One region of the Mesorhizobium sp. M0514 genome, then DNA from elsewhere that is predicted to be linked to it. Evidence: predicted binding sites of a transcription regulator. Region 1 holds the regulator's gene; each other region holds the start of a gene.

Evidence for each region. The regulator LexA, encoded in region 1, represses DNA repair genes until DNA is damaged. The targets are predictions, from matches to a motif close to TGTTCNNNNTGTGTTCNG.
Region 2: a site for LexA is predicted at 4,900-4,917, ahead of NKI61_RS03295 (YifB family Mg chelatase-like AAA ATPase). Genes of this name have one in related genera too.
Region 3: a site for LexA is predicted at 4,880-4,897, ahead of NKI61_RS03130 (DNA recombination protein RmuC). Genes of this name have one in related genera too.

What each region holds. Positions count from the first base shown of each region.
Region 1 covers NZ_JAMYQZ010000047.1:22,255-33,013, reverse strand. The annotation lists gene arr (NAD(+)--rifampin ADP-ribosyltransferase) at 1-176, shown strand, start outside; partial or broken gene NKI61_RS19575 (ComEC/Rec2 family competence protein) at 288-2,731, shown strand; gene lexA (transcriptional repressor LexA) at 2,725-3,507, opposite strand; gene NKI61_RS19565 (GntR family transcriptional regulator) at 3,713-4,477, opposite strand; gene kynU (kynureninase) at 4,645-5,892, shown strand; gene kynA (tryptophan 2,3-dioxygenase) at 5,999-6,835, opposite strand; gene NKI61_RS19550 (AMP-binding protein) at 6,832-8,457, opposite strand; gene NKI61_RS19545 (hormone-sensitive lipase) at 8,618-9,451, shown strand; gene NKI61_RS19540 (molybdopterin molybdotransferase MoeA) at 9,498-10,703, opposite strand; gene moaC (cyclic pyranopterin monophosphate synthase MoaC) at 10,704-10,759, opposite strand, start outside.
Region 2 covers NZ_JAMYQZ010000004.1:122,068-132,826, reverse strand. The annotation lists gene NKI61_RS03310 (hydantoinase/oxoprolinase N-terminal domain-containing protein) at 1-73, shown strand, start outside; gene NKI61_RS03305 (malate synthase G) at 198-2,366, shown strand; gene NKI61_RS03300 (outer membrane protein) at 2,552-3,187, shown strand; gene NKI61_RS03295 (YifB family Mg chelatase-like AAA ATPase) at 3,272-4,804, opposite strand; gene NKI61_RS03290 (glycosyltransferase) at 5,049-6,113, opposite strand; gene NKI61_RS03285 (glycosyltransferase family 2 protein) at 6,297-7,370, shown strand; gene gshB (glutathione synthase) at 7,461-8,414, opposite strand; gene NKI61_RS03275 (GtrA family protein) at 8,495-8,869, opposite strand; gene NKI61_RS03270 (glycosyltransferase) at 8,874-9,878, opposite strand; gene NKI61_RS03265 (GtrA family protein) at 10,003-10,759, shown strand, end outside.
Region 3 covers NZ_JAMYQZ010000004.1:91,016-101,774, forward strand. The annotation lists gene NKI61_RS03095 (2-dehydropantoate 2-reductase) at 1-159, opposite strand, end outside; gene dapE (succinyl-diaminopimelate desuccinylase) at 275-1,465, shown strand; gene NKI61_RS03105 (hypothetical protein) at 1,468-2,073, shown strand; gene truA (tRNA pseudouridine(38-40) synthase TruA) at 2,070-2,825, opposite strand; gene NKI61_RS03115 (GNAT family N-acetyltransferase) at 2,837-3,343, opposite strand; gene fmt (methionyl-tRNA formyltransferase) at 3,340-4,290, opposite strand; gene def (peptide deformylase) at 4,296-4,826, opposite strand; gene NKI61_RS03130 (DNA recombination protein RmuC) at 4,930-6,183, shown strand; gene NKI61_RS03135 (class I SAM-dependent methyltransferase) at 6,285-7,091, opposite strand; gene NKI61_RS03140 (GFA family protein) at 7,173-7,577, opposite strand; gene NKI61_RS03145 (cation diffusion facilitator family transporter) at 7,655-8,608, opposite strand; gene NKI61_RS03150 (transglutaminase-like domain-containing protein) at 8,721-9,530, opposite strand; gene NKI61_RS03155 (hypothetical protein) at 9,744-9,869, shown strand; gene sugE (quaternary ammonium compound efflux SMR transporter SugE) at 10,076-10,390, shown strand; gene NKI61_RS03165 (DUF6481 family protein) at 10,476-10,759, opposite strand, start outside.

The DNA.
Region 1 (10,759 bases):
ACCTGACCGACAAAAAATTTCCCGGTAATCCGACGAAATCCTACCGCTCCCGTGATCCGTTGCTCATCCTGGGTGAACTCGGTGAATGGCAGGGTCATACACCGGAACAATTGAAGGCAATGCACGATGGGCTTGCTCGCCTGAGAGCGGAGGGCCAGGATATGATTGAGGATTGAGCGTCCTTGCCAGGTGATGGTCGATTCCGGCGCGGTGGACGTGATCACGCGGACTTTCGCGCTTTGCGCGTTCATGTAGCATAGGGGTCTGGGGCGCAAGGGGCAGACCCGATGGCTGGACGTGGCCGGGGCACGAAGGAAGGCGAAGGCGCCGAGGCAAGCGTCAGCGAACGCTCGCTGTTTGCCGATAGTCCCTATGCCGAGCCGCTGCCTGAGCCGCATCCCGGCGTCGCGCCTGCGCTGCCCGGTCACGCGTTGCCGGCGCAAGTCACAGCGCCCGGATCTATCGCCCGTCTGCGCAGACGGCTTCGCCGTCCGTCATGGCCCGCGCTCCGCCGCAGCCTTGCCGTGGCCGCCAACACGGAGCTCGACCGGGGCGTCGCCTTCCTGCTGGTGCCGGTTTTCCTGGCGGCCGGCGTCATCATTTATTTCTCGCTGGCCGGCGAGCCCGGCTTTGCGCAGCCAATCGCCATTGTGGTGCTGGCGACATGTTGCGCTGTCGCCACGCGATCGCGGCCGAGGACGCATCTGTTCTGCATGGCCGCGATGCTGTGCGCGCTCGGCGTCGTCGCCGCCAAGGTCGAGACCTGGCGCGCCGGAACGCAGATGCTCGGCTCCGAGATCCAGACACGGCTGACCGGCCGCGTCGTCAGTCTCGAACAGATGGAGAGCGGGCGCATCAGGCTGGGCTCGACGTGGTTTCGACCGCTTACCCCAAGCTGCGCTACGCCCCGGAGCGGGTCAGGCTCTCGGCGCGGACCGTTCCCGCCGATATGACCGCCGGCTCCCTGATCACCGGCTATGCCAGGCTGTTGCCGCCGACCGGTCCGGTGCGGCCGGAGAGCTACGATTTCTCCTTCGACAGCTATTTCACCGGTATCGGCGGCAGCGGCTTCTTTCTCGGCAATCCGAAAACCATTGCTACGCAGGGACCGCCGCCGCTGGCCGCGCGGCTCTCCTCGGCAATCGAGAACGCGCGCGAAAACATTGCCGACCATATCAGGGGCAAGATCGGCGGCGCCGAAGGCGAGATTGCCGCGGCGTTGATTGTCGGGGTGCGCGCCGGCATCCCGGACGAGGTCAACGAAGCGATGCGGCGCACCGGCATCTACCACATCATCTCCATCTCCGGCCTGCACATGGCGCTGGTTGCCGGCACCATCATGGCGTTGCTGCGTGGCGCCTTTGCGCTGTTTCCCGATTTCTCCTCGCGCCGGCCGGTCAAGAAATATGCGGCCGCGGCAGCGCTTGTCTCGATCGCCGCCTATCTCGTCATTTCAGGCGTCGTGGTCGCCGCCGAGCGCAGCTTCATCATGCTGGCGGTCATGCTGGTCGCGGTACTCTTCGATCGTGCCGCGCTCACCATGCGCAATCTGGCGATCTCGGCCATCGCCGTTATCCTGGTGTCGCCGCATGAAGTCGTCGGTCCCAGCTTCCAGATGTCGTTTGCCGCCACTGCCGCCCTTGTCGGCGCCTATGCCGGCTGGGCCGATTACCGCGCCGACAAGGTGAGAACGCCACCGGCAAAGCGCTCCTTCGTCGGCTTCCTGTCGCGAAAATTCGCGCTGGCCATGGGCGGCCTCGCCATGACCTCGATCATCGCCGGCAGTGCAACCTTGCTGTTCGCCATCTGGCATTTTCAGCGTGTGTCGCCGCTCAGCCTGATCGCCAATCTAGCCGTGATGCCGATTGTATCGTTGATCGTCATGCCCTTTGCCGTGCTCAGCGCACTGGCGATGCCGTTCGGCGCCGACGGGCCGCTCCTCTATGTGATGGGCAAGGGTCTGATGGCGATGATCGCTATATCGGCCTGGATTTCCGAGCGCTCGCCGGTCGACGCCGTCGGGCTGATCTCCATCCGCTCGGTGCTGTTGGTGGCGGTCGCCCTCGTCATCGCCACCATGGCCACCACCTGGCTCAGGCTGGCGGCCGTGCCTTTCGCGCTGGCCGGCCTGTTGACGGTGCCGCAGGTGCTTACGCCCGACGTGCTCATATCCGAGGACGCACATCTGGTGGCCATGCCGATAGGTGGCGGCGAACTCGCCCTCAACCGCAAACGCTCCAACGAATTCACCACGGACAATTGGAAACGGGCGCTGCGGGCCGAAACCATTATCCCGCCCGAGATTTTCGAGGCAACAGATACGCGGTTCGATCTCGATCCGCTCGATCTGCCGCCCGGGTCGCCCTTCTATTGCATGGGCGATCTCTGTATCGCCCGACACCCTTCCGGAGCCATTGTAGCCCTTGCCAAAGACCGCAAGACGGCGCGGCCGGCCTGTGCCTTCGCGAGCCTGATCGTCATCGATGACGCCACCGCCTACAATCCGTGCCGCGACCCGCTGGTCCTGGTCGTGACGAAGAAGCAGCTGGCCCGCGACGGCAGCGCCGCTGTCTTCTTCGATCCGCAATCGGCAGCGGCAGCGCCAACCATCCGCTTCGCCGTCGACAAGCCGTATCGGCCCTGGCACGAGCAACGCCGCTTCTCCCGCGAAGCGCGCGGCCTGCCGCCTTACAACCAGCGTGAAAAGTACAAACCCAAGCCGGCTCAGTAGCGCCGGATCAGCCCGACCAGCTTGCCTTGCACCTTGACCCTGTCGGGGCCAAAAATGCGGGTCTCGTAGGCCGGGTTGGCGGCTTCCAGGGCGATCGAGGCGCCCTTGCGGCGGAAGCGTTTCAGGGTCGCTTCCTCATCGTCGACCAACGCCACCACGATCTCGCCGGGGCTGGCTGTGTTGGCATTGCGGATGATGACCGTGTCGCCATCGAAAATGCCGGCCTCGATCATAGAATCGCCCTTGACCTCGAGCGCGTAGTGTTCGCCGCCCATGATCATGTCGGGCGGCACCGAGATCGAATGGGTCTGATGCTGGATGGCGTCGATCGGCACGCCGGCGGCGATGCGTCCCATAACCGGGATTGAAATCGCGGAAACGGCATCGTCATTGCCGGCCGACATCGAACGCGACGGCGAGCCCGGCTTGATCTGGCGGCCGAGACCGCCTTGGCCCATCGCGCCTTGTCCTTGGCCGCCGTGCCCTTGCCCGGTTTGACCAAGACTGCCCTGAATGACGCTCGGCGAAAACTTCCTCGCCGCATTGAGACCTGGTGCGATCGAGTCGGGCAGCCGCAGCACTTCCAGCGCGCGCGCCCGGTTCGGCAGCCGGCGAATGAAACCGCGCTCCTCAAGCGCCGTGATCAGGCGGTGGATGCCGGACTTGGAGGCGAGGTCGAGCGCTTCCTTCATCTCGTCGAAGGACGGCGGGATTCCGCTCTCCTTCAGGCGTTCATGGATGAACATCAGAAGCTCATGTTGTTTGCGCGTTAGCATCGCGGCCCCCAAGGGTTCTGAAACCAGAATCAGAAAAAACAAACCCAGAACAAACACTATCTGTTCCAGTTGTGTTCCGCAACCTTTTAAAGTTTAATGAATGTGTTGACGTTTTGTTCAGCGTAACGTTCGGCGCTGCGAGCGCCGCCTGCGCCCAGTTGCCAGCAACGGGGTGAAACGAAGACAAAGTGCCCTGCGTCGTCGGCTACGATCGCCGCTTCCTTTTCGGACGGGGCTGCGCAGCATCCGCGCCGGGTTCACTCTGGGCATAGACCTGCAGCGTGTAGCCGATGTGAGCGGTCATCAGAGTTTTCGCACGTTTGACGTCGCGATCGAGGGCCGCTTCCATCAGGGCGGTATGGTGTTCGATCGCCACGGCGTCGCGCAGGGCCGCCACGGCCTTCCGGTGTCCATCCGTGCGGCCGGCGGCGGCGCGCAGCGTCGGGGCCAGACCCAGAAAGCGGTGATGGCGATGCAATTGGTCGGAAATCGTCGCATTGAAGCGCAGCAGCCAGCTGGATGTCGCGGCACTGAGCAGCGCCGCATGGAAGGCATCGTGTTTTTCGGACCACGCGTCGACCGCATCATCCGATGGATCGTCGAGAACAGACCCGCACCGTGAGAGACGATAGTGGGCGGCAACGACCGCGTCTTCCCACTCACGGTCGCCCTTCTCGATCGATTCCACCAGCAGGGGCAGTTCGACCACCAGCCGCGCACGCGCCAAATCCTCGAGCTCCGCCCGAGAGACGGGAGCGACCGCAAACCCGCGGTTGCTGATGGCGGTCACAAGCCGTTCCGCCTCCAGCCGCGACAGCGCCTCGCGCAACGGCGTCCAGCCGATGCCGTAGGTGTTGCGCAGCGTGCTCAGCTTCAACGGCGCGGCAGGCGCCAGCTGGGTCGCAAGAATATCGCGCCTGAGCAGGCGATAGGCCACTTCCGTCTTCGAGGTCTGCTCGTCATCCAGCATCGTGATCCATCAGACATAAACGCTCGGCGGATCATTATATATCAAAGCCTTTCAATGGGTGAATTATATATAATGTTTGACAGTTCAAGGGCGACCACTCAAGGTCGCCGGCATGTTTGGGCGGCAGGCTCCGCCGCGCGCGTTTGTCCATGGAGGGGCGCCGGATCATGAGCACGACACCCGATCTCGCTACAATCGAAGCAATGGATGCCGCCGATCCGCTGCGCTCCATGCGTGAACGCTTTGTCTTGCCGCAAGGCGTGATTTATCTCGACGGCAATTCGCTGGGTGCCGCGTCACCAGCCGTCTTCAGCGAATTGCAGCAGGCCGCCACGCAGGAATGGGCGCACGACCTCATTCGCGCCTGGAACACGGCTGGCTGGTTCAACATGCCGGTGGAACTGGGAGATCAGCTCGGACGACTGATCGGCGCGGCTGACGGGCAGACGGTGGTCTGCGACACAACCTCGATCAACGTCTACAAGCTGCTGCACGCCGCGCTCGGCATGCGGCCGGCTCGGTCGGTCATCGTTGCCGAGGGCGACAGTTTCCCGACCGACCTCTACATGGCCGAAGGCGTCGCCTCGACCCGGCCGGGAACGCGGCTGCGGCTGGAGGGCGTCGACGCGGCCGCAATCGAGGAGCTGATCGACGACAGCGTTGCCGTCATCCTGGTCAACCACGTCAACTACAAATCCGGCCAGTTGCGCGACATGGCGGCGCTGACGCGCAAGGCACATGACGCCGGCGCGCTGATCATCTGGGATCTCTGCCACACCGCCGGCGCCTTGCCGGTCGAACTCGACCGTGCCAATGCCGATTTCGCTGTCGGCTGCACCTACAAATACCTCAATGGCGGCCCGGGCTCGCCGGCCTTCATCTACGCGGCCGAGCGCCACCATGGTGACATCAGCCAGCCGCTCAGCGGCTGGTGGGGCCATGCGCGGCCGTTTGCCTTCGAGCAGGGCTTTGCCGTCGGCAGCGGCATCCGCCGCTTCCTATGCGGAACGCAGCCGGTGCTGTCGATGCGGGCGCTCAAGGGCGCGCTCGATATCTGGAACGACGTCGACATGGCGGCGGTGCGCAGAAAAAGCATCGCGCTGACCGACCTGTTTATCCAGCTCGTCGAAGCCAGATGCGGCGCCTACGGGCTTGAACTGGAAAGTCCTCGCGACGGCAGCCAGCGCGGCAGCCAGGTGTCGTTCCTCCACCCGCATGGCTACCAGGTGATGCGGGCGCTGATCGAGCGCGGCGTGATCGGCGATTTTCGGGCGCCGTCGACCATCCGTTTCGGCTTCACGCCGCTCTATGTCGGTTATAGCGATGTCTGGCAGGCGGTCGAAGCGCTGGAGGATATTTTGCGCACCGGCGCCTGGCAGGACGCCCGCTTCGCGGTGAAGACCGCGGTTACCTGAGAAACTAGAGCAATTTCAGGAAAAGTGTGAAGCGGTTTTCCGTCCGCAATTGCGTCAAATCAAAGAGCTAGAGCATTTCGCCGTTTACGTTAAACGGCGAAATGCTCTAGAGCCGGGTACGGACCGTCCAGAGCTCCGGAAACAGCACGACCTCCAGCATCTTCTTCAGGTAGGAGGCGCCTGAGGTGCCGCCCGTGCCGCGCTTCAAGCCGATGATGCGCTCGACCGTTGTGACGTGGTTGAAGCGCCAGCGGCGGAAATAATCCTCGAAGTCGACCAGCTTCTCGGCCAGTTCGTAGAGCATCCAGTAGCGCTGCGGGTCGCGGTAGACGGTTTGCCAGGCAGCCAGCACTTCTTCGTTCTCGACGCGCGTCTCGCGCCAGTCCGTGCGACTGGCGTCGGCGCCGATGTCGAAGCCATTGCGCGCCAAAAGCAGAAGCGCCTCGTCATAGAGCGACGGCGTGGCCAGGATGGCTTCCAGCCTGTCCGTAAGGTCGGGCCGGTGCTTGTGCGGCCCGAGCATGGCAAGGTTGCGGTTGCCGGCCATGAACTCGATGGCGCGGTACTGCCACGACTGGAAGCCCGAGGATTGGCCGAGCGCGTCGCGAAACTCGGTGTATTCGCTTGGCGTCATCGTGCGCAGCACGTCCCAGGCATTGTTGAGCTGCTCGAAGATGCGCGCGACGCGAGACAGCATCTTGAAGCTCGGTTCGAGGCGGTCGGCGCGGATAGAGCGGATCGCGGCGCCGATCTCGTGCAAAGCGAGCTTCATCCACAATTCCGATGTCTGATGCTGGATGATGAACAGCATCTCGTCATGGGCCGAAGACAGCGGCGCCTGCGCATCGAGCACCTTGTCCAGCTGCAGATAGTCGCTGTAGGACATCCGCTCCTTGAACGACATCTGCGCGCCATCGGACGCCGGATCGTGCGGCTTAATCAATTGCTCTTCTCCGCGCGCAACCGGAAGCGCTGGATCTTGCCGGTCTGGGTTTTGGGCAAGGCGTCGATGAACTTCACCGAACGCGGATATTTGTAGGGCGCGATCGTTGCCTTGACGTGGTCCTGCAGGCGTTTGACGGTCAATGCGTCCGGCGAAACACCTTGCACAAGCACGATATGCGCCTCGACGATCTGGCCGCGTTCACCGTCCTCGGCGCCGGTCACCGCGCATTCGGCGACGTCGGGATGCGAGAGCAGCGCCGCTTCGACCTCGGGGCCGGCGATGTTGTAGCCGGCGCTGACGATCATGTCGTCGGAACGCGCGGCGAAGTGGAAGAAGCCATCCTCGTCCTGCGTGAACGTATCGCCGGTGAGATTCCAGCCGTCGCGGACATAGTCCTTTTGCCTGGCATCGGCCATGTAGCGGCAGCCGGTCGGGCCGCGCACCGCCAGCCGGCCAGTAGAGCCGCGCGGCAACTCCCGCATCTCGTCATCGACGATGCGTGCCTGATAGCCGCCGACGGGTTTGCCGGTGGAGGCCGGCTTCATGTCGTCGAAGCGGTTGGAGATGAAGATATGCAGCATCTCGGTGGCGCCGATCCCATCGAGGATCGGCTTGCCGGTCTTCCGCGTCCATTCCTCGAAGACAGGCGCCGGCAGCGTCTCGCCCGCCGAAACCGCGACGCGCAGCGAGGACAGGTCAGCGCCTTCATCCATCGCCTTGAGCATGGCGCGATAGGCTGTCGGCGCGGTGAAGGAAATGGTCGCTTTGTAAGTCTCGATGATGTGGATCATGTTGGGCGGCGTCGCCTGTTCCAGCAGCGTCGCCGCGGCGCCGAAACGCAGCGGGAAGATGGCGAGCCCGCCAAGACCGAAGGTAAAGGCAAGGGGCGGGGAACCGACGAAGATGTCGTCGGGCGTCACCTCCAGGATTTCGCGGGCATAGGCGTCGGCGATGATCAGCAGGTCGCGGTGGAAATGCATCGTCGCCTTCGGCACGCCGGTGGTGCCGGAGGTGAAGCCGAGCAGGGCGACATCGTCGCGGCCGGTGTTGACGGCAGTGAAGGTGACCGGCTTGTCGAGGGCGGCGCGGTCGAGTTCCGCGTCATGGTTGGCCGTGCCGTCGAAGCCAATGACCTGCTTGAGATACGCACTGCCCTTGGCGCAGGCGGTCATCTCGTCCATCAGCCTCGTATCGCAAAGTGCGACCGTGATTTCCGCCTTGTCGACGATCTTGGCGAGTTCGCCGGCACGCAACATCGGCATGGTGTTGACGACCACCGCGCCCACCTTGGTGGCGGCCAGCCAGCAGGCGACCATGGCCGGATTGTTGGACGAGCGGATCAGCACCCGGTTGCCCGGCTTGACACCGTAATTCTCGACCAACGCATGGGCGAGCCTGTTGGTCCAGTCGGACAGTTCCTTGTAGGTGCGGCGGCGGCCATTGCCGATCAGCGCGGTGTGGTCGCCGAAGCCTTTTTCGACCAGCCTGTCGGTCAATTCGACGCCGGCATTTATGTGGTCGGGATAGTCGAAGCCGTCGAGCAAAAACTCCGGCCATTGCTCCGGCGGCGGCAGGTTGTCACGCGTGAATGTGTCGATATGCGCTGATGGCCCAAGCATTTTCGGCTGCCCCTGTCTGCCTCGCGCCCATGGCTGAACAAGGCGCAGGATCGCACCAGTCGAAATTTGTTTCAAGCCTAAAATGTTTTTAGGTCGCAGCATTGACGCCGCCCTGTTCGGCGGCCATTCCTGTCGACTGAACTGAAGCCATCCGGGAGGGATGCAGATGCTCGAACATCGTGTTGCCGATTGGGACAATGCCTACGCCAACGGCGACAACATTGCCGGCAGCAATCGCTGGCCGGCCGCGTGGGACACACCGGCACAGGCTTTTCGCGACACAATGTCGGCGTCCGGTCGGGCCAAGCTCGACATCTCCTATGGCGACAGTCCACGCAACAGGCTCGATCTGTTCCTTCCCGATGTCATGCCCAAAGGGCTCGTCGTCTTCATCCATGGCGGTTACTGGAAGGCGTTCGACAACAAGCCATGGTCGCATCTGGCCAACGGCGCGGTTGCCAATGGCTTTGCCGTGGCAATGCCGACTTACACGCTTTGTCCCGACATACGCATTTCCGGCATCGTCAGGGAAATCGCGGCGGCGATCGGCAAAGCGGCGACGATGGTCGGCGGGCCGGTGATCCTGACCGGGCATTCCGCCGGCGGCCATCTCGCCTCCAGGATGGTGACGACAACGACGCCTCTGGCCGCCGATGTGGCCGGCCGCATACGCAATGTCGTCTCGATCTCCGGGGTTCATGATCTGCGGCCGATCATGCGCACGGGGATGAACGCGACACTGGCCATCGATGAAGCGGAAGCACTGGCCGAAAGCCCGGTTCTGCTGCGCCCCATGCAGGGCGCGCGCATCACCTGCTGGGCCGGCGGCGGCGAGCGGGCGGAGTTCCTGCGCCAGAATGCGCTGCTTGCCAACATCTGGATCGGCCTCGGCGCCACGACCAGCACAGTGGTCGAGCCGGACCGGCATCATTTCAGCATCGTCGACGGGCTTGCCGATCCGACACATCCGCTGACGCGGACATTGCTGGCGTAGTAACAAACAGTTTATCTGTTAGATTTAAAGGCTTAAATGCGCGACCTCAGCGCAACATCAGAACGCTGCAAGCAGCGCCTGCTTCTGCCGCCGGAGCGAAGGGCTCGCGCACGATCAGGCCGTTGGCGTCGGCCAGCATTCTCAGCATCGAGGAATCCTGGATGCCAAACGGCGTCGCCACCAATGCGCCGGCTTCTTCCCGGACCACGGCGCGCACATAGTCTTGCCTTAGATCATTGGCCGGCATCGCGGCGCCAAGCTGAGCCTGGCGGATGTCCTGCCGGTGGGGACGGCCGCCGAGCTGCGCCAATAACGGCTTCAGGAACAATTGCGAGCAGACCAGGCTCGCCACCGGATTGCCGGGCAGGCCGATGCACCTGATATCGCCCAGCCGCCCGAACATCAGCGGCTTGCCCGGGCGCATGGCGAGCTTCCAGAAGTCGAGGTTCATGCCTTCGCCAGTCAGCACGTCATGGACGAGATCATGGTCGCCGACCGAGGCGCCGCCGAGCGTGACGATGACGTCGGCTTTCGCATCGACCGCCTTTTTCACCAGCGCCGCGATCGCTTCCTTGCGATCGGCCGCTATACCGAGATCGAGCGCGCGAGCGCCGACCGACTGCGCCACAGCAGCGACGCCATAGGCGTTGGACGAGATGATCTGGTCGGGGCCAGGTTCGCTACCCGGTGGCAGCAATTCGTCGCCGGTGGCGATGATGGCGACCAGCGGCCGTTGCACCACGTTCAACCGGGGATGATTGGCCGACGCCGCCAGCGACAATGCAGCCGGATCGAGCACGCGGCCTTTCTCCAGCAGCACGTCGCCTTGGGCAAAATCCAGTCCAAGGCGGCGGATGTTACGGTTCTTCGCCGTCGGTTCGGTGACCTCGATCCGGCCACCGCCGAGATCGCGGACATTCTCCTGGATGACGATGGTGTCTGCGCCTTCCGGCAGCGGCGCGCCGGTGAAGATGCGCACAGCTTCCGCCTTACCTACAGCGCCGTCAAAGCCTCGCCCTGCAGGCGCCTTGCCGATCACCGAAAGCCTCGCCGGGAGGGTCGCCACATCCCGCGCCCGTGCGGCATAGCCGTCCATGGCAGATGCATTGAAAGGCGGCTGGGTACGCAGCGCCACGACCGGCTCCGCCAGCACCCGGCCGGCCGAATCCGCCAGCGCGACGCTTTCACCGGGCAACGCCACAGCGCCGTCGAGTAGGCGTTGAAGCGCCTCGGCGACCGGAACCAGCGCCATTTACGAACCCGCCTTGTAGTCGCCGGACTTGCCGCCGGTCTTTTCCACCAGCTTTA
Region 2 (10,759 bases), on a different contig from region 1:
TGAGGCCCAACGGATGTTTATCGAAGCGCATGTGGTGGCGGTTGCATCGGGTCGGCCGAGGATCGCGGTTTAGGGTAATCTCCCCCACGAGGGGGGAGATCAGCAGCTTCAAAATCCCCGGCTTCACCCTAAGCTGAATTGACCCTTCACCCCTGACATGCCAAAGGCCGCAAAGCCTTTCATCTGGAGAAGCCCTGATGACCGATCGCGTCGAGATCGCCGGATTGCGGATTGCCCGCGAACTGCATGACTTTGTCGGCGAGGCGCTGCCGGGTACCGGTATTGCCGCGGACGTTTTCTGGAACGGCTTTTCGGCCATAGTGCATGATCTGGCGCCGAAGAACCGAGCGCTGTTGGCCAAACGCGACGCCATGCAGGAACAGATCGACGCCTGGCACCGCGCCAATGGCGCGCCCATCGATATGGAGGCCTACAAAAGCTTCTTGCGTGAGATCGGCTATCTCGTGCCCGAAGGGCTGGCCTTCTCCGTGTCGACCGACAATGTCGACCCCGAGATCGCCACCGTTGCCGGGCCGCAGCTGGTGGTGCCGGTGATGAATGCGCGTTATGCGATCAACGCCGCCAATGCCCGCTGGGGCTCGCTCTACGATGCGCTCTACGGCACCGACGCCATTGCCGAGACCGGTGGCGCCGAGAAGGGTAAAAGCTTCAACCCCGTGCGCGGCGCCAAGGTGGTTGCCTGGGCGAAGAGTTTTCTGGACGAGTCCGTGCCGCTCACCTCGGGCAAATGGGCCGGCGTGAACGGGCTGACGGTTTCGGGTGGCACCTTGCGGCTCGGCGCCGGCGCCGGCGGCACCACGCTGGCCAACCCGAAACAATTTGCCGGCTATCGCGGCGACGGCGCCAACCCGGAAGCCATCCTGCTGGTCCAGAACGGCCTGCACATCGAGATCCTCATCGACCGCACCAACCAGATCGGCCGCACCGACCCGGCCGGCATTGCCGACGTGATCCTGGAATCGGCGCTGACCACCATCCAGGACTGCGAGGATTCGGTCGCGGCGGTGGATGCCGAGGACAAGGTCATCGTCTACCGCAACTGGCTCGGCCTGATGAAGGGCGATCTGGCGGAGGAAATCAGCAAGGGCGGCAAAACCTTCACGCGCAAGCTCAATCCGGACCGCGCCTGGACTGCGCCCAGTGGTGGCGCGCTGAGCTTGCCTGGCCGCTCGCTGATGCTGGTGCGAAACGTCGGTCACCTCATGACCAATCCGGCCATCCTCGACCGCGATGGCAACGAGGTGCCGGAAGGCATCTTGGATGCGGCGATGACGGCGCTGATCGCGCTGCACGATGTCGGCGCCAACGGGCGTCGGATGAATTCCCGCGCGGGCTCGATGTATGTGGTGAAGCCGAAGATGCATGGGCCGGAGGAAGTCGCCTTCGCAGTCGAGATTTTCGACCGCGTCGAAGCGCTGCTCGGTATGGCGGCAAACACCATCAAGATGGGCATCATGGACGAGGAGCGGCGCACCACCGTCAACCTCAAGGAGGCGATCCGCGCCGCCAAGGAACGCGTCGTGTTCATCAACACCGGCTTCCTCGACCGCACCGGCGACGAGATCCACACCTCGATGGAAGCCGGGCCGATGATCCGCAAGGGCGACATGAAGCAGGCCGCCTGGATTTCCGCCTACGAGGCGTGGAATGTCGACGCCGGGCTCGAATGCGGGCTGGCCGGTCATGCCCAGATCGGCAAGGGCATGTGGGCGATGCCCGATCTGATGGCGGCGATGCTGGAACAGAAGATCGCGCATCCCAAGGCCGGCGCCAACACCGCCTGGGTGCCGTCGCCGACGGCGGCGACGTTGCACGCCACGCACTATCACAAGGTCGATGTCCATGCCGTCCAGGCGGCGCTCAAGAGCCGGCCGAAGGCGAAGCTCGATGATATATTGTCGGTGCCGGTGGCGGTGCGGCCGAACTGGACCCCCGACGAGATCCAGCGCGAGCTCGACAACAATGCGCAAGGCATTCTGGGCTATGTCGTGCGCTGGATCGACCAGGGCGTCGGCTGCTCGAAAGTGCCCGACATCAACGATGTCGGCCTGATGGAAGACCGCGCCACGCTGCGCATCTCCTCCCAGCACATCGCCAACTGGCTGCACCACAAGGTTTGCTCCGAAATTCAGGTGATGGATTCGCTGCGGCGCATGGCAGCGATCGTCGACCTCCAAAATGTCGGCGACCCGCTCTACCGCCCGATGGCCACCGATTTCGACAATTCCATCGCCTTCCACGCCGCCTGCGACCTGGTGTTTAGAGGCCGCGAACAGCCGAATGGCTATACGGAACCGGTGCTGCACGCACGGCGGCTGGAGCTGAAGGCGAAAGAGCGGGCCTGATCCTGCGGCGGAAAGGCGTCGGCTGAGGCTGCGCAGCTTCGCGACCGCACTCGTGGGAAGACGCTGCCTCCATTGCCTGCAATCACTAATTTAGCCTGCAGCGTGACTGTTTTGACACAGGTTTCGCAAGGATTTGGGTGTATTGCTAAGACATTGATCAATTGATGGTCGGGTCGGGGACATCCATGCGGCTTTTTGCAGGAATTTTGCTGGTTGCGGGCATGACTGTGACCGGGGCCAATGCAGCGGATTTCGTTGAACCGGTAGCCTCCACCTATTCATGGACCGGCTTTTACATCGGCGCGAATGCGGGTGGCGCCTTTGGCAATATCGACGGCAACTTCATAGGCATCACTGGATCGGCCGACATCAGCGACTTCACCGGCGGTGTCCTGGTCGGTGCCAACTATCAATCCGGCCCGTGGGTTTTCGGTATCGAAGGCGACATAAATTATCTGGGCTTCAAGCAGGAATTCGACGACGGCGGTCTTTTTGCGCGTGCAAGTCTGGATGCCTACGGGACGATCCGGGGTCGCGTCGGCTACGCATTCGATCAGTTTCTGCCCTATGTCACCGCTGGCCTTGCCGTAGGCAATGTCAAGATCGACGAACATGTCTTCAACGAAACCGAAACCAAGCTTCAGACCGGATATGCGGTCGGCGGCGGTGCGGAATATGCTTTCAACAACAATTGGACCGTTCGCGCGGAATATCTATACGTCGACCTCGGCAAGAAGGATTTCGGGTTCGATCCCGTCGATCCTTACAACGTGAAGACGAATTTCAGCGTCGTTCGCGCAGCCTTCGCCTACAAGTTCTGACTTTTAGCAAAGCCAGACATCATCGGTTCTTGATATCGGTCCGGGCGGACAGCTAGCCATCCCGACAAAGCAGGCTAGGCTTCGTCACGCCGCCTGCGCTACCCGCTCCGACATCATGCGGTAGGAAATCGCCTCGGCCAGGTGGATGCGGCCGACGGCCTCGCTGGCGTCGAGGTCGGCCAGTGTGCGCGCCACTTTAAGCACGCGGTGATAGGCGCGCGCAGAAAAGCCGAGTTTCTCGCTGGCGTCTTTCAGCAGCGACAGGCCGGCTGCGTCCGGCGCGGCGATGTCCTCGATGACAGAAGGCGAGCAATGGGCGTTGGTGGTGGCGCTGGTGACGCCCAGCCGCTCGAACCGCTCGCGCTGGATGGTGCGGGCGCGCGCCACGCGCTGGGCGACCGCCGCGCTCTTCTCCGCCCGGTCGGGCCGGATCAGGTCGGCGGCCGAGACAGCCGGTACCTCGATCCTGAGGTCGATGCGGTCGAGCAGCGGGCCTGAGATGCGCGCCTGGTAGTCGGTGCGGCAGCGTTCGCCGCGCAGGCAGCGATAGCCGGGCTCGCCGGCCATGCCGCAACGGCACGGGTTCATCGCCGCTACCAGCTGGATGCGCGCTGGATAGGTGACGCGGTGGTTGGCGCGCGCGATCATGCAGTCGCCGGTCTCCAGCGGCTGGCGCAGCGCATCCAAGGTCTGCGGCGTGAATTCGGGAAACTCGTCGAGGAACAGCACGCCGTTATGGGCAAGCGATACTTCGCCCGGCCGTGCCCTTATGCCGCCGCCGACCATCGCCGCCATCGAGGCCGAATGGTGCGGGGCGCGGAACGGCCGTCGGTCGGTCAATTTGCCTTCGCCGAGTTCGCCGGCCACCGAGGCGATCATCGAGACTTCAAGAAGTTCCTTGGGCGCCAGTGGCGGCAGAATTGAGGGCAGCCTCTGCGCCAGCATCGATTTTCCCGAGCCGGGAGGCCCGACCATCAACAGATTGTGGCCGCCGGCCGCCGCCACTTCCAGCGCCCGCTTGGCGCTTTCCTGGCCCTTGATGTCGCAGAGGTCGGGCAGGTCGCGCGCCGAGACATGGATGCCGGGCTCGGGCCGCGACAGCACCTGCGTGCCGCGAAAATGATTGGCGATGGCAATCAGGCTGCGCGGCGCCAATATGTCGAAATCCTTGCCCGCCCAGGCCGCTTCTGGCCCGCAGCCGAACGGGCAGATCAGGCCCTTTCCCTCGGCATTGGCGCCGATCGCGGCTGGCAGCGCACCGGCCACCGCGGCAATGGTACCGTCGAGCGACAATTCTCCGAGCACGACATAGCTGGCCAGCATGTCGCCGGGAATAGCGCCGAGCGCGGCCATCAGGCCGAGCGCGATCGGCAGATCGTAATGGCTGCCTTCCTTGGGCAGATCGGCAGGCGCCAGGTTGACCGTCACCTTCTTCGACGGCATCGACAGGCCCGACGCATGCAGTGCCGCCTGCACGCGCTCGCGGCTTTCGGCCACCGCCTTGTCGGCCAGCCCAACGATCTGCATGCCGACCTTGCCCGGCGCGATCATCACCTGGACATCGACCGACACGGCCTCGATGCCCTGGAAAGCAACCGTGCGAACCCGCGCCACCATCTTGCTCTGCCCCCGGATATCGGCTCGCCTCGGCCTTGTGGTTCAGACCGCGAGCGACGTCAGGGACAAGACAACCATAGATTTCAGGCCAAGGCAAGAACATTACAGGAACATGCGATCGTGGTTGCAGCGCGCTGTGCCGGTTGCAAAAACGGAAGATGGTTAAGCAATGGAACGGCTGCTCCGCCTCCTCGACCGCGTTAACAAGGCGACTAGGCCCTTCGGCAATCTGAGGCTGTTGCTTCTAAGCGGTGATGAAGGCATCGACCGAACCTGAAAGCGATCGATCGATCGCGACCTGCGGTGGAAGCCACTCCATGACAGGATATCTGAAAGGCCAAGGCAGGGCGATCCGGCGCGAAGAGCCGCTCTCCAGAAAAATCTCGTTTACAAGGTCTATGAACCGCCCGCGGTCTCGTTCGATTCGTTTCAAAGTTTGCGAACGAATGTAATCCCGGGGAATTCGTCGCTCCTTCAGCGCTAAGACAGCCTCCGCGATGGATCGAGGATCGGGTGGAACTGTGAGCGAATAGTCGTCATCCAGATAAAGGTCTCGGCCGCCATGGTTCGGCGTCGTGACCACTGGAAGGCCCGCGAGAAGATATTCCGTGCTGGCGAACATTGGTCCTTCCAGGTGAGAGAGACAGATTCCCACGGCTGCACGATTTAGATGCGTGTTCACCTGAGCCGGTGCCAATCGGACCGGCTTGCCGGTGCCGTCAAACTCGTTGATAAAGACGTGATGCGGCGCGAGCTCCCTATGCCGATTTATTCGCGCTCTTTCCGACTCCGTCGTGGAGGACCCGCTTGAATCTCGATAGAAGACAAATGCGCAACGCTGGATGCCAAGCGACAAGTCATGGCGCTTCCACGGAGCCAGTTGCGCATTGTAGATTGCATCAAATTCTACAGGGACGTCATTGAGGGGCCTGAATATGTGTTCGGAGGTTGTTGACGTCTTGTTGTGCAGGACGGCGGCCTCGCCGGACTGATTCAACAGATCAGCCTCGGCCTGAGTGTTGGATAGGAAGATTAGCGAGTGACGGGGGTTCTTGAGTCTATGCAGAACGGCATAGGTCCGGATGGTTTTGACGCTAGCACTGTTTTCGATGGACCAGGTTGGCGAGATGAGAAACCAGGCGCGGTGGCCGCGTGGAAGGAAAGGCATATGACTTGCTAATCCGAGCGGCGTACCGGACATTCCCGAATAGGATATTAACGGATCGTCAGACAGCAAACTGGCCTGAAGAGCAGGTTGCGACTTCGCGGAAGGGTGCCCTTTTCTGAGTTTGTGGCCATGACGCAGCATGGCTCTGACAATCTCGAATTTGGTAGGAGGGCGATACCCGTGCTGTAGGGTCAACATGCGGCAATTGCGATCTTGAGTGCGGGGCAAAACTCGCTTCGACGAGAGAAACTTGGCAAAGAAACATCGCCAGTTGATCTACGGAATATCTCAGGCGATCAAATCTGGTGTACGGAGAAGCGCCTCTTGAAAGAAAACATCGTCCCAAGCGGGGCTGGTTCTCACATCGCGCTACCAACCGTATCCGTTTGCGTGGGCTGTTTCAATCAAGAGGCATTCATCGACACTGCGATCCGATCCGTAGCGGCGCAGACATACACTGCGTTCGAATGCGTGGTGGTCGATGATTTTTCGACCGACGGTTCCCGCCGAAGGATTGAAGAGTGTCTGTCCCAGCTTGGCGACAGTCGTTTCCGCTTTCTGCCCCGACTGCAAAATGGCGGGCAGTTGACAGCAATGATGACCGGGCTTGACGCGACAGCCGGGCCCCTGATCTCGTTCCTTGACGGTGACGATGCTTGGCATCCTGACTTCATAGAATGCCATGTGAGAGCGCATCTCAGCCACACCCGTATCGCGGCAATGTCGAGCTCCGATGAGGTGGTGATAGATATGGCCGGCAACCTGCTTGCGGGCGGTCATCCCGTATTCCACCTGAACGACCCGCGATCGATGCCGAAAATGAGCGGCTACCTGCATGTCGACACCGAAGCTGACCCAACATTATTATTTATTGATCGGGGTACCGTGGGTTGGTTTTGGTCAACCACATCGGGGATGATGTTTCGTCGAGCTCCGCTTGAAATCATGCGTCCATCCGATCCGCACGAGATAAGGATATGTGCCGATGGTTATATGGCTCGTGCCGCCCATATGATCGGCGGAACCGTGAGGATTGGGCGGGCTCTTGGCAGTTATCGGCTTCACGGCGGCAATGGCTGGGCGGACGGGCGCATCCTGGGTACCGGAGTTGGCCTCGGCAGGATGTCGCCTGATACTGAAATAGCGATACGGCGGGCACTGGCCAATCGTTGGTGCGAAGTGGCGCCGGGAATGGCGCATTTAATCTCCCGCCACTCAATGCGCAGGACCTTGGTCGACCTGATCGGACTGTCTGCGGCTTTTGCATTGCTGGAAAAGAACTCCGATGCGGGTTTTCTGCTGAAAGACTGGGCAACACCACAGCGAAAATTGCAGACCAGACTTATCGGTCTCCTTCCTCCGAAACTGAGGCCTCAGCGCTTCCGGGACATAGTTTGATTTGATGAGCCGCTTGCTCGGCAGTCTTACCCGATAAGAGCATCTTTCGATGCTTCTCTGGACCACCAAGGTCCTCCGTAGCAAGGCACACTACGCGGCCGAATTCCGCCGCTTTTCCTCCACCGCGTCCCAGAACAGGCTGGCGATATCCGCGCCACCGAAACGTTGCACTTCGCGCACGCCGGTTGGCGAGGTCACATTGATCTCGGTCATGTAGTCGCCGATCACGTCGATGCCGACGAGGATGAAGCCGCGTTCTTTCAAGGACGGGCCGATTCGGGCGCAGATCTCGCGTTCGCGTTCCGTCAGCTCGGTCTCTTCGGCGCGTCCGCCGACATGCATGTTGGAGCGCGAATCGTGGTCGGCCGGTACCCGGTTGATGGCGCCGACCGCTTCGCCGTCGATCAGGATGATGCGCTTGTCGCCCTTGCGCACGTCCTTGAGATAGCGCTGGACGATATAGGGCTCGCGCGACAGCTGGGCGAACATTTCGAGCAGCGAGGCGAGGTTGCGGTCATCCTCCTTGAGATGGAAGATGCCGGCGCCGCCATTTCCGTAGAGCGGCTTGACGATGATGTCGCCGAACTCCTTGCGGAAGGCGGCGACCTCCTGAGGATCCTTGGTGATCAGCGTTTCGGGCATCAGATCGGGGAATTCGGTGACGAAGATCTTTTCCGGACTGTTGCGCACCCAGGCCGGGTCGTTGACGACCAGTGTCTTGGGATGGATACGCTCCAGAATGTGCGTGGTGGTGATGTAATTCATGTCGAAGGGCGGGTCCTGGCGCAGCAGGATCACATCCATCTCCGACAGGTCGGTGCGCACTTTGTCGCCCAGCGTATAATGATTGCCCTTCTCGTCGCGGAGCTTCATCTCTTCGATGCGGGCAAACACCTTGCCGCCCAGCATCGACAGCCGGTCGGGCGTATAGTGGAACAGTTGGTGGCCGCGCCGCTGCGCCTCCAGCGACAGCGCAAACGACGTGTCGCCGGCGATCGAGACGGTGGAGACATGGTCCATCTGGACGGCGATTTTCAGGGGCATCTTCCGGTCTCCAGCAGGCTCTGTCGCCGATATACGGAACTTGGCGGCTTCTGCCAATCGCGCTTGCTTGGCCCAGACCTTTAACGGTCGAAGACCAGCCGGGAGTAACCGAGGAACGACAGCGCCATGGCGACCGGCGAGGCGACGGCAAGTGCGGCCAGCGGCGGCAGCGCCGGCAGCGCAAACAGGATGGCGCAGTAGATGAGATAGTTGACGATGCTGGTGGCGATGCCGACGCCGCCATAGCGCGCGCCCTCCTGCGCCACGCCGCGGCTCGACGGCGAAAAGGTCAGGTGCCGGTTGATCTGCCAGGTGACGCACAGCGCAAAGCCGATCGACAGGACACGGGCGACGAAGGGACCGAGCGGCGTCACCGCCAAGAGCAGCCAGAGCGCCGCGGCATCGGCCACGAAACCAACGCCGCCGGCCAGGACGAAGCGGACGAGCCGGCTCACGGCCTCAGGCGGCCCGGGGCGTCTTGCCCGGTTCGGCCTTCGGGATTTCACCAGTGCGTTCGCGCCGTTCGACCCGGCCTGACGGCACCGAGAGATAAAAAATGCGCTTCTGCTCGGCGCGTCCGCGCGATACCGAATCGAGGATCAATCCGGTCACCATCGCAAGCATCGAGAGCAGCAGCAGGCCGACCGACAGCACCCAGGTCGGCATGCGCGGCACGAGGCCGGTCTGGGCGAATTCGATCAGCACCGGCGTCATCAGGGCAAGGCTCGATGCCAGGAAGAAAATCGCGAAGGCGCCGAAGAAGCGCAGCGGCTGCGTCTCCTTCATCAGCATGGCGAACATCCACAGGATCCTGGCGCCGTCGCGATAGGTCGACAGCTTCGACGACGATCCCTCAGGCCGGCGGCCATAATCGAGCGCGATCTCGCTCACCGGCAGTTTGAGCTGCGAGGCATGCACCGACATTTCGGTCTCGATCTCGAAGCCGCCGGAAACCGCGGGAAAGCTCTTGACGAAACGCCTCGAGAAGACGCGGTAGCCGGAGAAGATGTCGGTGAAGTCGGCGCCGAACAGCCGCTTGTAGAGGCTGTTGAAGATGCGGTTGCCGAAGGCATGGCCGGAACGGCCGGCATCGTCGGTGACGCCGCGCCTGGTGCCAACCACCATGTCGCAGCGCTCGGTCTGCAGGATGTTGATCAGCAGCGAGGCATCTTCCGGCGCATAGGTGCCGTCGCCATCGGCCATCAGATAGATGTCCGCATCGATGTCGGCGAACATGCGCCGCACGACATTGCCCTTGCCCTGGCGCGGCTCGCGGACGACGATGGCGCCCGCTGCGCGCGCCTTGAGCGCGGTCAAATCCCTGGAATTGTTGTCATAGACATAGATCTCGGCCGATGGCAGCGTCTCGCGAAAGCGCCGCACCACCTCGGCGATGGTCAGTTCCTCATTGTAGCAAGGCAGGAGCACGGCAATGGCCGGCTCATGGCGGACTTCGTGCGGCATTTCCGTCTCCCGACACCCGGCGGAGCCTCCGGCCGCGCTCATATGCGGCCTCGCTCAGGCGACTTTACTATTTATTGAAGCTGTTAAGGCTAGGTTTAAGGCCGCAGTCTTTCCGACGAAGGTCATGATGATGAACGCAGCCAAGGCGGGTGCTTCCTCCTGGAAGTCCGATATGACGCTGGCGCTGCTTGCCATGCTGGTGGTGCTGGCCGTCAATGCCGCCACGGGCTTTCGCGAATTGAGCAATGCCGGCGGCGACAATGACAGCCTGCTGCGGCTGGTCGAGGTTCGCGACATGCTGGCCGGCCAGGGCTGGTTCGACCTGCATCAGTACAGGATGGGGCCGGAAGGCGGTTTCGTCATGCACTGGTCGCGGCTGGTCGACGCACCGCTCGCCGCCATCATCCTCGCCGCCTCGGCGCTGACCGGCAGCATGGCCATGGCCGAAGTGGTCGCACAGGTGCTGTGGCCGTCGCTGCTGTTTTGCCTGGCGGTGTTTTTTACAGCCCGTGCGGCACGCAGCTTCGCCGGCGTCGGCGCCGTGCTGCCCGCTATCGTCATCGGCGCGGCGGCGCTGCATTTCATCGGCATTTTCTTGCCGGGTGCGCTCGATCATCACAATGTCCAGCTGACGCTGACCATGGCCAGCCTCAGCCTGCTGCTCGAGGCGCCGGCGCGTCGCTGGGCGGCGCTGATTTCCGGGCTGTGTGCGGCCCTGACGCTGGCCGTCGGCATGGAAACCGCGCCCTATGTCGCCACCATCGGCGCCTGCATCGCTTTGCTGTTCGTCGTCGATCCCGGCGGCGAACGCCGGATCGCCAGGGATTTCGGTCTCGGCTTTGCCGGGGTTTCAGCCCTCGTCTTCGTCACCACCATCCCGC
Region 3 (10,759 bases), on a different contig from region 1:
GAGATCGGTGATGCGCAGGCCGCCGTCCAGCAAGACCGTCGCGATGCTTGGCCGTGCCAAAAACACCACCTTGCGTCCGGCCAGCGCCAGGCAGCCGCCGACATAGCAGCCGATGCTGCCGGCGCCGGCAATGACGATGGTCTTTTCGGCGTTGGCCATGCGATTATCTCGTGTTGGCCTGCACTATACGACAGGAAAACCATAATGTCGGCGGCAGGACCGGTCATCATCTCTGGCCGTGACAGGCCTTTCGCTTTCGACTATCGGTTTGCCCATGAAACTGCCGACCGATCCCGCCGCCAACCTCGCGACCCTCATACGCTGCGCCTCCGTAACGCCCGCCGAGGGCGGCGCGCTGGCTGCCCTGGAAGGCATGCTGAAGCCGCTCGGCTTTTCCGTCGAACGCCCGGTGTTTTCCGAAGACGGCACCCCCGACATCGAGAACCTCTACGCGCGTCGCTCCGGCAATGGGCCGCATCTGATGTTTGCCGGCCATACCGACGTGGTGCCGGCGGGCGACGAGGCGTCGTGGACGCATCCGCCCTTCGCCGCCGAGATCGCCAAGGGCGAGATGTATGGCCGCGGCGCCGTCGACATGAAGGGCGGCATCGCCTGTTTCATCGCCGCCGTGGCGCGCCATGTCGAGAAAAAGGGTGGTCCGAAAGGCTCGGTCTCGCTGCTGATTACCGGCGACGAGGAGGGGCCGGCGATCAACGGGACGACAAAACTGCTCGACTGGGCGGCGGCCAGGGGCGAGAGATGGGACGCCGCGATCGTTGGCGAGCCGACCAATCCGGACACGCTCGGCGACATGATCAAGATCGGCCGGCGTGGCTCGATGTCGGGCAGTGTCACGGTCAACGGCCGCCAGGGCCATGTCGCCTATCCATTGCTCGCCGACAATCCGGTGCGCGGCCTGATCAGCCTGGTCGACGCCTTGCTGTCGCCCGTCTTCGACAAGGGCACGAAGGATTTTCAGCCGACCAATCTGGAAGTGACCTCGATCGATGTCGGCAACCCGGCGACCAATGTTATTCCGGCCAAGGCGACAGCCACCTTCAACATCCGCTTCAACGACACATGGACTGCCGAGACGGTGCAGGCCGAGATCCATAACCGCCTCGACCAGGCGGCGAAGCGCAAGAAATACCGGACCGGCAAGACGCCGGTCGACTACGAGCTGATCTGGCGCGACCGGCCGAGCCATGTCTTCCTGACGCGCGACGACAAGCTGATCGAGACGCTGCGCGGGTCGATCAAGGCGACAGTCGGCAAGGAGCCGGCGCTGTCCACCTCGGGCGGAACCTCGGATGCGCGTTTCATCAAGGACTATTGCCCGGTGGTCGAGTTCGGCCTCGTCGGCAAGACCATGCACATGGTCGACGAGCGCGTCGCACTGGCCGACCTCGAGACGCTGACCCAAATCTACCAGCGCTTCATCGATGACTGGTTCGAGCAGGGCTGATCATGCTTTCGGTTGACGAGACCTCTTCATCGCTTAACGGCGCCTGGCGGCTGATGCTCGGAAAGGCCGACGGCTTGCGGCTGCTCGACCTTTCGGCGGACGGCTTCTGGAATTCCTTCTTCGCCATCGTCGTCGCCGCGCCGGCGATGATCGTCGGCTGGGTCGGCACGGCCAACGAGATCGGCGATCCCAATGCGTTCGCCGGCCGGCTGGGCATGTTGATTCGCCTGGCGACCGTCGACCTCGGCTCGTGGCTGCTGCCCCTGGTTGTGCTTGCCCTGGTCGCATCGCGCGCCGGCATCGGCGACCGCTTCGTCCACTATGTCGTCGCCAGCAACTGGGCGTCGGCGATCACTGCCTGGATGCTGCTGCCTTCAGCGCTGATCAGGCTTTTCCTGCCGTCTGGCAACCCGGTTGCCGAATTGGTGTGGCTGGTTCTGGTGGTGCTGTCGCTGGTACTCTCCTGGCGGATGACCAACGCCGCGATCGGCAAGGGCGCGGCTGTCGGCAGCGCCGTGTTCGCAGGCATGTTGGTGGTGTCTCTGGCCGTCTTGTTCGGCCTGGTGGCGCTGCTCGGCATCACTGTGCCGACCGCCGCTCCGGCTTAGAACTTTTCCGGATAGTCTACACCGACGAGAAAAAGCCCGTCGGGCGGCGCCACCTGGCCGCAGGCGGCGCGGTCTTGCGCCGCGAGCGCTGCCTTGAGGTCGGCGGCGGTCCAGCCGCCGTCGCCGACGCGTTTCAGCGAACCGACCATGGAGCGCACCTGGTTGTGCAGGAAAGAGCGCGCCGAGGCCCTGACTTCGATCAGGTCGCCCTGGCGGCTTACATCGAGCCGCTCCAGCGTCCGCACCGGACTGTTGGCTTGGCATTGCGTCGAGCGGAAGGTGGTAAAGTCATGTCGGCCGAGCAGGACTTTCGCCGCTTCGTGCATGGCGTCCGCATCGAGCCGCTTCGGCACCCACCAGACCTTGCCCTTTTCCATCGCTGCAGGCGCGCGCCGGTTGAGGATGCGGTAGAGATAGTGCCGTCCGGTGGCCGAGAAACGGGCGTCGAACTCATTGGGGACAACCGTGGCCTGCAGGATGGCGATGCGCGCGCCGGCCGCCTGCAGGTGCGCGTTGACGGCGTCGCGCACCTTGTCGTTTGGCCATGCCTTGGCGAGGTCGACATGCGCCACCTGGGCGGTCGCATGCACGCCGGCGTCGGTGCGGCCGGCGGCGCGTATCCGCACCGCCTCACCGCAAAATTTCTCGATCGCCTGCTCTATCGCCTGCTGCACCGAAGGCTGATCCGCCTGGTGTTGCCAGCCGGCGAAGAGGCTGCCGTCATATTCGATATCGAGACGAAAACGCGGCATACACCCTTCGTTCAGGCGGCGAGTGCGGTAAAGGCCTGGGCGTAGACCAGTTTGCCTTTTTCGGGTGCGTCACCCCAGGCCAGCGCCTGCAGCGCTTCGCCCTGATATTCGCTCTCGAACTCTTCGGCCCGCGCATGATTGTAGCCGAAGCGGCCGTAATAGGCCGGATCGCCCAACACAACGGCGAGCGTCTCGCCGGCATCCCTGAGGCGGATATGCGCCTCGCGGATCAGCGCACCGCCAATGCCCGAGCCGTGGAACGAAGGTTCCACCGCCAACGGCGCCAGCGCCACGGCTGCGAACTGCTTGCCGCCGTTCTGGACGAACAGCCTGGAAAACAGGATGTGGCCGACCACCTGGCCGTCTTCTTCCGCCACCAGTTCGACAACGGCGTCGCCGCCGGTGACCAGAGCGTCGACCAGCCCGGCCTCCGCCTGCTGGCCGAATGCGTGTTCCTCGACCAGGCGTATGGCCTCGCGGTCCCGCGGCGTCGCGCCGCGTATCGACATCATGCTCATGAGAACTTCATTCCTTTTTCGATCTTGGCCCCGCGCAGAAACTCCTTCGCGGCAGCAGGCTTTCCGCCCGCCCGTTGAACTTCGACCAGCCTGACCGCGCCCGACCCGCAGGCGACCGTCAGCCGGTCATCGAGAATTCCTCCCGACTCGCCCATGCTTTCAGAAAGCGTACCTTCAGAAAGCGTGGAGCGAAGCAGTTTCAGCCGTTCCGTGCGGCCGCCGATGTCGGCCTCGCACCAGGCGCCGGGGAATGGCGACAGCCCGCGAATGTGATTGTGGACCTCCGCAGCCGGGCGCGTCCAGTCCACACGTGTCTCCGACTTATCGATTTTCCTGGCGTAGGTCACCCCGTCAGCCGCCTGCAAAGTCGATGCCAGGGTATTTGTCTCGAATCGGGACAGCGCTTCCACCATCAGCGTGGCAGCAATATTCATCAAGCGGTCGTGCAGATCGCCGGCCGTCATATCGGGCTCTATGGCGCATTTTTCAACCAGTGCCACCGGACCGGTGTCCAGGCCCTCTTCCATGCGCATCACCATCATGCCGGTCTCGACGTCGCCGGCCATAATGGCGCGCTGGATGGGAGCTGCACCACGCCAACGCGGCAAAAGCGAGGCGTGGCCGTTGAGGCAGCCGAGGCGCGGAGCCTCCAGAATAGCCTTCGGCAACAGCAAACCATACGCGACGACGACCGCGACATCGGCACGCAACGCCTGGAAAGCAGCTTGCTCGGCCTCGCCCTTCAGCGACAGCGGCGTGCGCACTTCGATGCCCAGCCGCTCAGCCTCGCGCTGCACCGGCGACGGTGTCAGTTCCAGCCCGCGGCGGCCCGCGGCGCGCGGCGGCTGGGTGTAGACGGCTGCTATCTCGTGCCCGGCCTCGGCAATCGCGCGCAGCACCGGCACCGAAAACTCCGGCGTGCCCATGAAGATGACGCGAAGCGGCATCTTCCCTATCCCACCAGCTTGCCCGGCGCCTTGTCCTTGGCGAGCTTCTTGAACTTCTTGACCACCATGTCGCGCTTCAGCTTCGAGATGTGGTCGATGAACAGCACACCGTTGAGATGGTCGATCTCGTGCTGCAGGCAGGTCGCCATCAGGCCTTCGGCCTCGATCTCCTGCAGCTTGCCGTCGCGGTCGAGATATTTCACGCGCACCGAGGCGGGACGCTCGACCTCGGCGTAATAGTCCGGGATCGACAGGCAGCCTTCCTCGTAGACCGAGCGGGCGTCGGCGCTTTCGAGGATTTCGGGATTGATGAACACATGCGGCGCCGTTGGCTCGTCTTCCTTGGCGAGGTCGATGACCAGCATGCGCAGCGGCTCGCCGATCTGGATTGCGGCCAAGCCGATGCCCGGCGCATCATACATCGTCGCCAGCATGTCGTCGGCCAGTTTGCGCAAAGGCGCGTCGACGCGTTCGACTGGTTTGGAAACCTGGCGCAGGATGGGATCGGGAAGGATGATGAGCGGCTTGATCGACATGGCGCCTCACCTAAAACGTCGCAGGAGAAGCGTCAACCGGTGCGAATCGGTCTCGTTCACGTTTTGATCTGTGCCAGGTCTGCGAATCGGCTATGCTGGCGGGATGAACGACCTGAGCACCATCCTTTCCGAACCCGTTGCCCGGCTTGGCGCCACGACGATCACGCTCGGCCATGCACTGACCCTCGGCGCGCTGGTGTTTCTCGGCCTGTTCCTGGCGCTTGTCGTGGCGCTGTGGCGATCGGCCAAGGCGCGCACCATCGCCGCGGCGGAAGCCGCCGACCACGCCCGCGACGCCGAGGCGCGGATGGCCGGCATTTTGCAAAGCCAGGCCGAGATGCAGGGCCGCATGGGCGCCATCGCCGACGTGTTCGGCGCAAGGCAGGCCGAACTCAACCAGTCGATCGGCCAGCGCCTCGACGCCATGACCGGCAGGCTCGGTCAAACCATGACCGAACAGACCAAATCGACGCATGAGAGCCTCGCCAAACTGCAGGAACGGCTGGCGGTCATCGACACCGCGCAAGGCAACATCCAGTCGCTGGCCGGCCAGGTCGTGCAATTGCAGGCGATCCTGTCCAACAAGCAGACGCGCGGCGCCTTCGGCCAGTCGCGCATGGAGGCGATCGTCGCCGACGGCCTTCCGATGGGCGCCTACGAGTTCCAGGCAACGCTGTCAAACGGCAGCCGTCCCGACTGCCTGGTCAGGATGCCGAACGGTGCGCCGCAGCTTGCCATCGACGCCAAGTTTCCGCTGGAAGCCTGGAACGCCATCCGCGCCGCCGATGGCGCCGAACAACAGAAGATCGCGGCCCAGGCTTTCCGCCGCGACATCGAAATTCACGTCCGCGATATCTCGGAAAAATACCTGATCCAGGGCGAGACGCAGGACACCGCCTTCATGTTCGTGCCGTCGGAATCGGTGTTCGCCGAAATCCACGAGAATTTCGACGCCGTGGTCCAGAAGGCGCACCGGGCGCGTGTCATCATCGTCTCACCGTCGCTTTTGATGCTGTCGATCCAGGTCATCCAGGCCATCCTCAAAGACGCCCGCATGCGCGAACAGGCGCATCTGATCCAGGGCGAGGTGATCCGGCTGATGGAAGACGTCGCGCGCGTCGACGAACGCGTGCGCCGGTTGCAGACGCATTTTGGCCAGTCGGCCAAGGATATCGACGAGATACTGGTGTCGACGTCGAAGGTGACCAAGCGCGGCCAAAAGATCGAAGCGCTGGAGTTTGGCGAAAGCGAAGCCGAAGTGCGCGGTGGCGGACCCGCCAAGGCCGAAGCCGGGGTGCGGGTGGCGGATTCCAAGACGGGGCAGCTCAGGCTACGTGTCGTCGAAGGCGACGATTAAAGCGCGTCGCGCTGAACGGATTCATACGACGCGCTTTAAAAGTCTTTGTTTTGATGCATGTCGTTGTCCCAGAACCGCGGCACACTTCTGGGCGCCATGCATTAGACCGTAGCCACGATCACGTGCGCCTGGATCTTGGCCGCAACCTCGCCGCTGCCGTGTCTGGCTGCAATCACGGACGCGGCGTGATCGGTTGCGGCTTCCAGTTTTCCTCTGGCCTCGATTTCGTTGCGAAGCGGAGTTCCCTGGCAATAGGCAACCGCCGGAAGGCGCGGCGAGGAGGCACGGCTTTGTTCGGCCCTCGTGTCGATCACCACACGGGAGAAACCTGCGGCTTCCAACTCGCCGCGGATCAATGCAATGTCATTGTAGCCGTGCGGCGTGCGGGCGAGAAAGCGGGGCGGATCGTTCGGAAAAATCTCCGCAAGAGCATTCGTCACATCATTGGCGAATACATTGTCTTCGATGCGATCCCACACGTTGAACAGGAAATGGCCGCCGGTCTTCAGGACCCGCTTTGCTTCGCGATAGCCGGCGGCTCGGTCGGGAAAGAACATCGCGCCGAACTGACAGCAAACGAGATCGAAAGCCGCATCTTCGAACGGCAGCGCCAGAGCATCCGCCTGACGCCAATGTATACGACTGTCGGGAGCTTGTCGCGAGGCCGCGTAGTCGAGCATAGGCTGGTTGAGGTCGGTCACGACATAGCTTACGCCGGGAGACAGTTTTGGAGCCAATGCGCGGGTGACAACGCCGGTGCCGGCGGCGACTTCCAGGACGGCGCCGGGCGACAAGGACGCTGCCCGTCGTGCCAAATCCGCGGCGAACGGCTCGAAGATCAGCGGCACCATGTAGCGGTCGTAGTTTTCCGGAATCGAGCCGGCAAACACTTTGTCCGTTTCCGACATTGCTATCCCCCGCCATCCGTTTGATGGCTAGCCTAGCACATTGTTGGCTGGTTTGGGCCGCGTTTAACCGGGAGGCAGGTGCTACTGCGCCTCTACGATGCTTACGCCCTCGAAATCCGGAAGCCAGTGCAGGGCCGATCGGTGCCATTTCTGTTGGGTCGGAACGAGATCCTCGCGTTGCCGCGCGGTCCCCGCCCTGATCCCATAGACCTTCGGCCCGTCGCCAACCGACGTTGCGTAAAGATGCGAACCGCAGTCGCCGCAGAACGCCTGGGCACGCTTGGCGCCGCTCGATCCCGTCTTGATATAAACCTTCGGTGTGCCCTTTGTGATCCTATAATGATCCTCAGGCGCGGGAACAGTGACACGAAAGGCGGTACCGGTCAGTTGCTGGCAGTCGGTGCAATGACAGATAGAGGTCTTTTCCGGGTCGACGTCTGCTTCATAAGTTATGGCGCCGCAATGGCACCCACCATCGATTTTCATGGTTGATTCTCCGAAATCCGTCGGGTGATCTTAGCGGGACCAGGCGATGGGGCCAACGGTGGACTGCTGGTCCAGAACTAGTCCGACGCCGCCTCGACCTGCTTGCGCCGGTGCTCCCAGGTTCCGGTCGTCTGCGGCTTGACGAACAGTCTGGTGATCTCCGGCATTTCTTTTTTTAAGAGCGCCTCGATGCGCTCGACACAGGCTTCGATCTCAGGCGCCGTCAGATGGTCCTCGAATTCGATGCTCAGCCCAGCGACGATCTGTTGCGGGCCGAGATGGACGGTGAGAACGCCGTTGGCCCGCTGCACTGCCGGATCCTGCTGGGCGATGGCCAGCACCTTGGCCTGCACTTCCGGCGAGGCCGGCTCACCGATGAGCAATCCCTTGCTTTCGCGCGCCAGAAAGATGGCGGTGGCGCCGAGGATCATCGCGATGCCGATCGAGGCGACGCCGTCGAGTTCGGGCATGTCGAGGAGTTCGGCCGCCAATATGCCGGCGAAGGCGACGAACAGACCGAGCAGGGCGGCGCTGTCCTCGAACAGGATCGTGTAGACGCTCGGATCCTTGCTCGATTGCACGGCCTGCAGCCAGCCTTGCTTGCCCTTCTGCTGGCGGAACTCCTTCAGCGCCACGTACCAGGAGCTGCCCTCGAACAGCATCGAAAGGCCAAGCACGATGTAGTTGATTTTGGGATTGGCGACCGGCTCAGGCGCCATGATGTGGACGACGCCTTCATAGAAGGACACGCCAGCGCCGAGCGCAAAGACGAGCAGGGCGACAATGAAGCTCCAGAAATACAGCTCGCGGCCATGGCCGAGCGGATGCGTGCGGTCCGGCGGACGGGCGGCGCGGTGCATGCCGTAGAGCAGCAGCCCGCCATTGCCGGTATCCACCAGCGAGTGCACGCCTTCCGACAGCATCGCCGAGCTGCCGGTGAAGAAGGCGGCGACGAATTTGGTCACAGCAATAGCTAAATTACCGGCGAGCGCCGCGTAGATGACCGTCTTCGACCCGCCATGCGCTGCCATGCTGTCCCTCCAAGGCGCCCAATGTAACGGCCTGCCGCCGAGCTCCACAGGGATCACAACGCACGAATCGCCTGGTCGTTCAGGTTGAAGGCCAGCTTGGGGAAAGACGCCCCTATTCGATGATCTCGTCCGTCCACACCTTGAAACCAGCCAGCGTGCCCGGTCCGAAGATGTGGGTCAGCGGCACGTCGGCGGCGTCGCGACCCGACGCGATCAGGATGCGGCCGATGCGTGGCGAATTGTTGCGCGGGTCAAAGACATGCCAGCGGCCACCGAGATAGACCTCCATCCAGGCTGCGAAATCCATGCTCGCCCAAGGTTTGGGCAGGCCGATGTCGCTGATGTAGCCGGTGCAGTAGCGGGTCGGGATGTTTAGCGCACGGCAAAAGGTGACGGCGAGGTGGGCAAAGTCACGGCAGACGCCGCTTTGCTCGCGATAGGCTTCCGCCGCGGTGCGGGTCGGCCGCGCATTGCCGTAGCTGAAGACGATATGGTTGTGGACGAAGTCACAGACCGCCTGGACGCGGGCAATACCGAGCGGCGTATGCCCGAACAGCCGCCAGGCTTCGCTGGCCAGCAGATCGCTCTCGCAAAAGCGGCTGGGCAACAGGAACAGCAATGTGTCCGACGGCAGATCGCGCACCTCGTGCTGCCAGGCCATCAGGTCGCCCATCTCGAACGTGCCGGGGTCGCGGATTACCGAATCGGTGCCGAAGGTGAAGCGACCGGGCGGGGCGACGAAACGGTTGCACCAATTGCCGAAACTGTCGCGGTAGCTCTGGATCGGCACCGGCGGGTTGGAGGTCAGGAAATCCGGGCGCTCGAGATCGGAGGCCCTGGAGTAGTGGACGTTGAGCATCGCGATCAGCGGCGTTTCCTGCGGAAAATCGAAACTCATCTCGCTGCCGATGCGGATTCGCATTGTCGTCCTGACCGCACTTCCTGATCATCGCCGAGCGAAGGCATGGCCGATGCTGCAGTGCGAAGGCAACCATGGCACGGACCGGAATGGTTTACGAGCAAATTAGAAACCGGTTGAAAGCGGCCCGCCGGCGCCGGCGACGAACGCCCGCCCCCTTGCAGTCCGGCGTTTCTCTTGTTTCACTTGGCCTCCCAGCAACTGGAGGAACGAATCATGGCTAAAGGTGCGATGAAGGCGGGCAAGGAAGCTCGCAAGCCGAAAAAAGACGCCAAGAAGCCCGCCGCGGCTCCGGCGCTGAAGGCGCCGCCCGTCAAGGCGATGAGGCTCAAGGAAAAGTAAGCCCGCCTCGGAAGATCTTGGACGGTTGAAATCCGGACAAACCGTTTCGGCGCAGATTTTGACACCGGCGGCATGAACGATGCGGCCGGTGTTTTTGTTGATCGCACCGGCGCAGCCGCTTGTGTCGAAGCGGCGAGGACGACCTCGCGCCTTCCCATAAATCGGCCGGGACGGCCCGCCATGCTCATGGAATGGAGTGCATCCCGATGTCGTGGATTTTTCTGTTTTTCGCCGGCCTGTTCGAAATCGGCTGGGCGATCGGCCTCAAATACACCGACGGCTTCTCGAAGCCGCTGCCGACGGTGCTCACTGTCGCCTCGATGATCATCAGCCTCGGGTTGCTCGGCCTGGCGCTCAAGACGCTGCCTGTCGGGACGGCCTATGCGGTGTGGACCGGCATCGGCACGGTCGGCACGGCGCTTCTTGGCATCTGGCTGCTGGGCGAGCCTGCGACGGCCATCCGGCTCGCCTGCATTGCGCTCATCGTCTGCGGCATTATGGGGCTGAAGCTCGCCGCCTGAGCAAAGCAACCAAGGAAATCGACGCACAAACACATTCAGGGCCGCTGGAAGGCGACCCTGATGTCCGATCGTTTCGATCGAAGCGTTAGCGGGCGGAGAAGCCCGGAGGCGTCCTGCCGGTACGCTGCTTGCGCGCCGCATAGCGTGCGTCGCGCTTGGCCTTGCGTTCGGCTTCGTCGGCCAGCAAACGGGCGATGCGCTCGTTTTCTTCGGCTTCCTTGATCTTCGCTTCAGCCTGCGCTGCCTCTTCGGCCGCAATACGCGCCGCTTCGGCTGCTGCCTCGCGCTCGGCCTTCTCGACCGCCTCGCGTGCCAGCTTTTCCTGCTTCAGCCTGGCCTTTTCGGCCTCGCGTATTTCGCGAGCCTCAA